Regions from separate parts of the Micromonospora sp. 067-2 genome, predicted to be linked through region 2. Evidence: riboswitches for the same ligand, from Rfam matches in the RefSeq annotation. Region 2 holds a riboswitch; the other holds the start of a gene.
The links. Region 2 has a riboswitch for thiamine pyrophosphate ahead of thiE (thiamine phosphate synthase). Riboswitches for the same ligand answer to the same signal wherever they lie in the genome.
Positions count from the first base shown of each region.

Region 1: linked by a shared signal. The riboswitch ahead of ACLJN9_RS12335 (ECF transporter S component) and the one ahead of thiE (thiamine phosphate synthase) in region 2 are both predicted to bind thiamine pyrophosphate.

Region 1 covers NZ_JAJPWB010000004.1:550,684-554,073, forward strand. Annotated here, with positions in the region: gene ACLJN9_RS12320 (sugar isomerase domain-containing protein) at 1-138, opposite strand, end outside; gene ACLJN9_RS12325 (aminoglycoside N(3)-acetyltransferase) at 135-941, opposite strand; gene ACLJN9_RS12330 (alpha/beta fold hydrolase) at 968-1,798, opposite strand; TPP riboswitch at 1,905-2,009, shown strand; gene ACLJN9_RS12335 (ECF transporter S component) at 2,088-2,678, shown strand; gene ACLJN9_RS12340 (ABC transporter ATP-binding protein) at 2,823-3,390, shown strand, end outside.
Region 2 covers NZ_JAJPWB010000015.1:17,651-21,040, forward strand. Annotated here, with positions in the region: gene thiS (sulfur carrier protein ThiS) at 1-82, opposite strand, end outside; gene thiO (glycine oxidase ThiO) at 73-1,239, opposite strand; gene thiE (thiamine phosphate synthase) at 1,233-1,859, opposite strand; TPP riboswitch at 1,854-1,962, opposite strand; gene ACLJN9_RS29790 (aldo/keto reductase) at 2,458-3,390, opposite strand, start outside.

The DNA of each region.
Region 1 (3,390 bases), on a different contig from region 2:
CGCGTGCACCACGCCGTCGGCAAGGACGGCGTCGGCGACCAGGTCGGCGGCCCGCCCCACCGCCGCCCGCTGGCTGGCCGCCACCCGGCCGATCGTCGCGGTCACCACGGCCAGGTAGTCCTCGGCGCTCACCGTCATGTGTCCTCCGTCGTCCGGCTGCGGGCCAGCCACTGCACGGCGAAGTCGACCGCGGCCCGCTGGCGCATCAACCTGCCCGTCCCTGCGCCGACCGGTCCGACACGGACCGCCCCGGTGGCCTCCAGGTCCAGGCCCAACACGCCGAAGTCGGTCTCGTCGAGCCGTACCTCCTGCCACCACACCCACTCGCGGCCGCCGTCGGCGGTGCGCACCGCAGCGCCCACCTGCTCCCGGGGCGGAGCCGACCGGCGGTACTCGGCCAGGTGCAGGGACGTGTTCACGCCGTGGCCCACACCGAGCAGCAGCACGTCGGCGTCCAGCTCGTAGAGCCGGGCCAGTGGCGAGCCCTCACCGAGCATGTCGACCCGGGCGTGGCCGGCCACCACCTGCTCGGCTGCCGGCCCGAGCGCGGCGAACGACACCTGCGGATGCGAGCTGCGCAGCGCTCCGGGCCAGCAGCGGACCGTCTCGGCGAGCACACCCATGTACCGACTCGGTGTGACCGCCGGGTCGAAGCCCGGCATCTCGGCACGGATCAGCGGCCACCAGTCCACCGGCACCGGCGGGTTGCGCCACTGGGCGGGGTCGCTGTTGTCCGGCGTGTGGGTGGGCACCACGATCGTGCCGTCCGGCCCGACAGCGTCCCGCAGCGCGAGCGCCACCGCCTGCGGCCCGCCGCACACGAAGCCCAGCGGACGCAACGCCGCGTGCACCAGCAGCGTCCCGCCGGGGCGTACGCCCAGCAGTCGCAGCTGTGCGGCGAGCGCCCGCCGGGTGCCCGGCGCGCTGGCGTCCGTCGTCACGGTGGCCCCTCCCTGCCCGACGCGGCTCAGGCCGAGCCGGCGACCCGGGCCAGGATCGCCTCGGCCAGCGGGCCTGGCGCGGCGTCCGGGATCCAGTGACTCACCCCGCGCAGCTCGATGAGGCGGTAATCCCCGGTGACGTTCGCGGCGCACGCCTCGGCGGCGGTTCGGCCGATGGCGATGTCGCGGTCGCTCCACACGTACGTGGTGGGTACGGCGACCGGGCCGACGCCGGCCAGGTCGGCGCGGGACATCGCCCGGTACCAGTTCAGTGCGGCGGTGAGGGCTCCCGGCTCGCGCATCGGGTCGGCGTAACGGTTCACCCGCGACGCGTCGCCCACCCCGCCGAGCAGTTTGCGCAGCGCGGTCGCGTTCAACGCCAGCAGCACCTTTTCCGCCTTGTCCGGTTTGCGGAACAGCGCGATGTACGACGAGCGGGCCTTCTGCTGGCCGTCGGTGGCCAGAGCGTGCGCCATGGCCGCCGGATGGGGCACGGACACCGCCGTCAGCGTACGGACCCGCTCGGGGTGCCGGGCGGCCACCGCCCAGGCCACGATGGCGCCCCAGTCGTGGCCGACCAGGTGGACGGCGTCCAAACCCAGTGCGTCGAGTACGGCCACCACGTCGGCGACCAGCTCGGGTATCCGGTAGTCGGCGACCGCCGCCGTTCGGGCGCCCGGCGAGTAGCCCCGCTGGTCCAGCGCGTACGTGCGCAGCCCGGCGGCGTGCAGCACCGGGGCGACCTCGTCCCACTCGCCGGAGTGTTGGGGGAAGCCGTGCAGCAGCAGGACGGGCGCGCCGCCCGACGGACCACCGGTGTGCACCTCGAACGTGAGACCTCGCGCGTCGATCCGCATGATCGTGAGCCTACCCAGCCGCGCGGAGGTCGGGCCGTACGCGGAGGTGACGGTCGCCCTGCTGGGCCGGCACCCCTCGTCGGTGCTAGCGTCAGCGAGACAACTTCATATCCGACAGGGGAGCGCACAGCGCTGAGAGTGCGGGCACGCCCGCAGACCCTCGAACCTGATCTGGGTAATGCCAGCGCAGGGAGTTCGGTCGACCTCCAGCCGCGCCGTGGGTCCGGTGCCACCGGACGCGCGGCGTGCGTCTTCTCCTGGTTCTCTTTCCTGAACTGGGAGCATCGACATGAATCACAGCGACACCAATCGCTGGCGTACCGTCGACATCGTGGTCGCCTCGGTGATCGCCGTCGCCTTCGGCGTCATCTTCTGGGCCTGGGGCCTGGTCTGGAGCGCCACCGAGGGGGCGTTCGCCTTCTTCCCGCCGGCGCAGACCCTGCTCTACGGCGTCTGGCTGATGCCGGCCGTGCTCGGCGGCCTCGTCATCCGCAAGCCCGGCGCAGCGCTCTACTGCGAGACGGTGGCCGCGGTCCTCTCCGCGCTGCTGGGTAGCCAGTGGGCCGGCACGGTGATCCCGCAGGGCATCGTGCAGGGTATCGGCGCCGAGCTGGCCTTCGCCGCCTTCCGGTACCGCTCGTTCCGGCTGCCGACCGCGGTGCTGGCCGGTGCGCTGACCGGCGTGAGCGCCGCCCTGTTCGACTTCTTCGTCTGGAACGCCGACTACGCGCTCGGCGACTACCGGATCCCGTACGCGCTGCTGACCGTCGTCAGCGCCACGGTCATCGCCGGCGTCGGCGGCTGGCTGCTCACCCGCGCCCTGGCCAACACCGGCGTCCTGGACCGCTTCCCGGTAGCCCGCGACCGCGCCCCCATCTGACCCGCGCCGCGCCGCGCCCACCCTCGTTGATCATGAGGTTGGCGGTGGAATGGATCTCTGGAACCCCCGCCAACCTCATGATCGATCGGCGGGGCCGGGGCAGGGAACGGGGCAGGGCAGGGGACGGACGGCTGGGGGTGTGGGGTGAGCGGGGTATCGCTGCGGGGGTTCGGGTGGCGGCACGCCGGGCGGAAACGCTGGGCGGTGCGCGGGGTCGACCTGCGGGTCGAGGCCGGCGAGCGGTTGCTGCTGCTCGGGCCCTCCGGCGCCGGCAAGAGCACCCTGCTCAGTGCCGTGGCCGGGCTGCTGCCCGAGGACTCCGGCGAGCAGGAGGGCACCGTCGAGATCGACGGGCTCGACCCGCGCAAGGGGCGGGAACGGGTCGGCATCGTCTTCCAGGACCCGGAGACCCAGCTGGTGATGGCCCGCTGCGGTGACGACGTCGCGTTCGGGCTGGAGAACCGGGGGGTACCGGCCGGCGAGATCTGGCCCCGGGTGGACGAGGCGCTACGTCGGGTCGGTTTTCCGTACTCCCGGGACCGGAGCACCGCCGCGCTCTCCGGCGGGGAGCAGCAACGTCTCGCGCTGGCCGGCGCGCTGGCGCTGCGCCCCGGCCTGCTGCTGCTCGACGAGCCGACCGCCAACCTGGACCCGGCCGGCGCCGATCTGGTCCGCCGAGCGGTGGCCGGCGCGCTGGACACCGACACCACGC
Region 2 (3,390 bases):
GAGGGGCGATGTCGCGGACCAGGTCGGCCACCGACGCGCCACCCGGGACAGTGCGCCCGGCTCCGTTCACCGTCAGCTCCATCGGTCCTCCTCCGTCGTCCGTCCAGGCCCGTCCACCCCGGCCGAGCCCGCACCGCCGAATCGTTCGGGGCCGAAGGGGGCGAGCAGCGGGTCGGGCACGCCTGTGGTCACCAGGTTGGCGATCAGGTCGGCGGTGACCGGGGTGAGCACGATGCCGTGCCGGTGGTGACCCGTGGCGGCCAGCACGTCCGGTCGGCCGGGCAGCGGCCCGAGGATGGGCGCGTTGTCGGGGGTGCCCGGGCGCAGGCCGGCAACCGCCTCCACCAGGTCGTACTCGGCCAGCTCGGGAAGCAGGTCGACCCCGGCCCGGAGCAGGCGCAGGACCGCGCCGGCGGTGACCGTGGTGTCGGACCGTTCCTCGACCGTCGCGCCGAGCACCACCTCCCCGTCAGACCGGGGCACCAGATAGACGGACTCGCCGTCGGCGTACCCCCGGATCACGTGCCGGAAGCCCGGCGCGACGCCGCCGGGCGCGCGCAGCCGGAGGATCTGGCCCTTCACGGGCCGCACCGGCAGACCGGTGAGGACCGCGGCGCCGCAGCCGGCGGCGACCACGGTGACCCGGGCGTCGACCTCGCCCAGATGCCGGACCGGCTGCGGCACGAGCACCGCGCCGGCCCGCCGGGCGGCCGTGCGCAGCGCCGGCACCAGCAGGCGGGGGTCGACCTGGTGGTCGGTGGGGGCGAGCGCCCCACCGCGCACCCGGGGGGCGAGCGCCGGCTCGCGGTCGCGCAGCTCGGTGGGGCGCAGCGGGGTCACCGGCAGCCCCAGACCCTGTTGGTACGCCCAGAGTCGGCGCGCCTCGGCCAGGTCGTCGCCGGTCAGCCCGACCATCAGGGTGCCCTCGGTCCGGTAGCCGAGCTCGGCGCCGGTCGCCTCGGTCAACTCCGCGGCGAACGCCGGCCAGCGGGCGGCGGACGCCAGCAGCAACCCGGTGAGCTGCCGTTCACCGAAGTACGCCTCGGCGACCGGGGAGAGCATGCCGGCGGCCACTGCCGAAGCGCCGGAGCCGGAGGCCGGATCGTGCACGACCACTCGCAGCCCGCGGGCGGCGCAGCGCCAGGCGACCGCGAGCCCGATCGGCCCCGCACCCACCACCGCCACATCCGGCCGGGCCCCTTCGTCGGATGGCGTCGACGCGGACCGGCCGGTCAGCACGTCAGCGCCCTCAGCAGTTCCGCGGTGACCCGGGCCGGGTCGGCGGCGGCGGAGACGGCGCCGACGACCGCCACTCCGTACGCGCCGGCGTCGCGCAGCGCCGGTACCCGGGCGGCGGTCACCCCGCCGATCGCGATGACCGGCACGTCGACGGCACCGCTGACGGCGCGTACCCCCGCCGGACCGATCGGGTCGGGTAGCCCGACCTTGGTGCTGGTGGCGTGGCACGGCCCGACGCCCAGGTAGCTGGCTCCGGCGGCGACCGCCTCGACCGCCGTCCCCGGCGCGCGGGCGGTGGCTCCCAGCACGCCGGTGGGGCCGAGCACCCGGCGGGCGGCGGCGACGGGCAGGTCGTCGGCGCCGACGTGCCCGCCGGCCGCGCCCACCGCCAACGCCACGTGCAGCCGGTCGTTGACCAGGCAGCTCGCCCCGTACGGCGTGCAGAGCGCCAGCACCCGGCGAGCCAGGTCGTACGCCTCGAGATCGGTGGCGGAGTCCTCGACCCGGACCTGCACCACCAGGTCCGCGCCGGCCGCCGTGAGGGCGGCCCGCACCACGCTGAGCGGATCCCGCCCGGGTCGGGTGTCGGTGATCAGATGCAGTCGTCCAAGGGACGGCACGGCAACTCTCCTCCCTGCGCCGGCATTACCCGGATCAGGTTCAACGGTCGGGGGCTTCAGCCCCCCTCTCAGCCCGGTACACCGGGCTCCCGTGGGTTACTTGCGTGCCACCGTACGACGCTTTCCCGGATCCGCCAAGGGCGGGGACACCGTTTTTCCGACGAACGTCCGAACTCGACAGCCGGGGCAGCGGGTGACCATGCCATCACGCGATGCTGTCCTGATGCCGTCCCGGCCCGGATCCCACGACAGGTGGGCCTCTTGCCCTTCCTCGGCAGCCGAGGCGCTCAGTGAGTCGCCGATGGAGACCCGCCTGCGGCTACTACTGCTCGACGCGGGACTGCCCCCGCCGACGGCGCAGCACGACGTGGAACGCCAGGCGCGTCCAACCGCGCCCGTGACAGCCGCCCTGTTCCACCCGACACGCCGCCACCGCACCCGCCGCCCCCCGGCGGCCGCCGCGCGAACCGCGACGCCGGCAGCATCGCGCCACGCGTGGAACACCACGGCTGTCATGACCCCGTCCGGACGTACCTGTTGTTCCACCCGTCACCGCGCCACGCCACCCGCGCCGGCACGAGCCGGGCGGGGTGGCGGGTCAGAGGATGGCGCGTAGTGCGGCCAGGTCGTCGTCGGTGGGCTCCCAGGTGCCGGCTGCGGCGTTGGCGTGCACCTGCTCGGGCGTGGTGGCGCCGGCGATCACCGAGGTCACCGCCGGTTGGGCGGCCAGCCCGCCGATCGCCACCTGGAGCACGCTCAGCCCCCGCTCGGCCGCGTACGCCTCGATCGCCTCGATGGTGTCCCAGTCGGCCGCGGCGAGCCGTTCCGCGTACCGGCCACCGCCGGAGAGCCGGCTGCCGGCGGGCGGCTGCCCGTCACGCTTGTACTTGCCGGTGAGCAGGCCGTTGGCGAGCGGGAAGAACGGCAGCATGCCGAGCCCGAACCGCTCGCAGGCCGGGATCACCTCGGTCTCGACGGACCGCTCCAGCAACGAGTAGTGGTTCTGCGCGGAGATGAAGCGGGCCCGACCGTTGGACGAGGCGACCCAGTCCGCGTCGGCGATCTGCCAGCCGGCGAAGTTGGAGTTGCCCAGGTAGCGCACCTTGCCGTCGCGGACCAGGTCGTCCAGGGCGGCGAGCGTCTCGTCGATCGGGGTGCCCGGGTCGGGCTCGTGCATCTGGTAGAGGTCGATGTGGTCGGTGCCGAGCCGGCGCAGCGACGCCTCGACCGCGCGGGCGATGTAGCGCCGCGAGCCCCGGGCACCGAAGTCCGGACCGTTTGCCCCGTTCATGTCCATGCCGAACTTGGTGGCCACCACCACGTCGTCCCGGCGGCCCTTGAGCGCCTGCCCGAGCAGTTCCTCGGAACCGCCCTGCGGCTCGCCGTAGATGTCGGCGGTGTCGAACAGGGTGATCCCGGCGTCCAGGGCGGCGTCCACCACCGCGCGGGTGCCGTCGACGTCGAGCTTGCGGCCGAAGTTGTTGCAGCCGATGCCGACCACGGACACCACGAGCCCGGAGTCGCCCAGCCG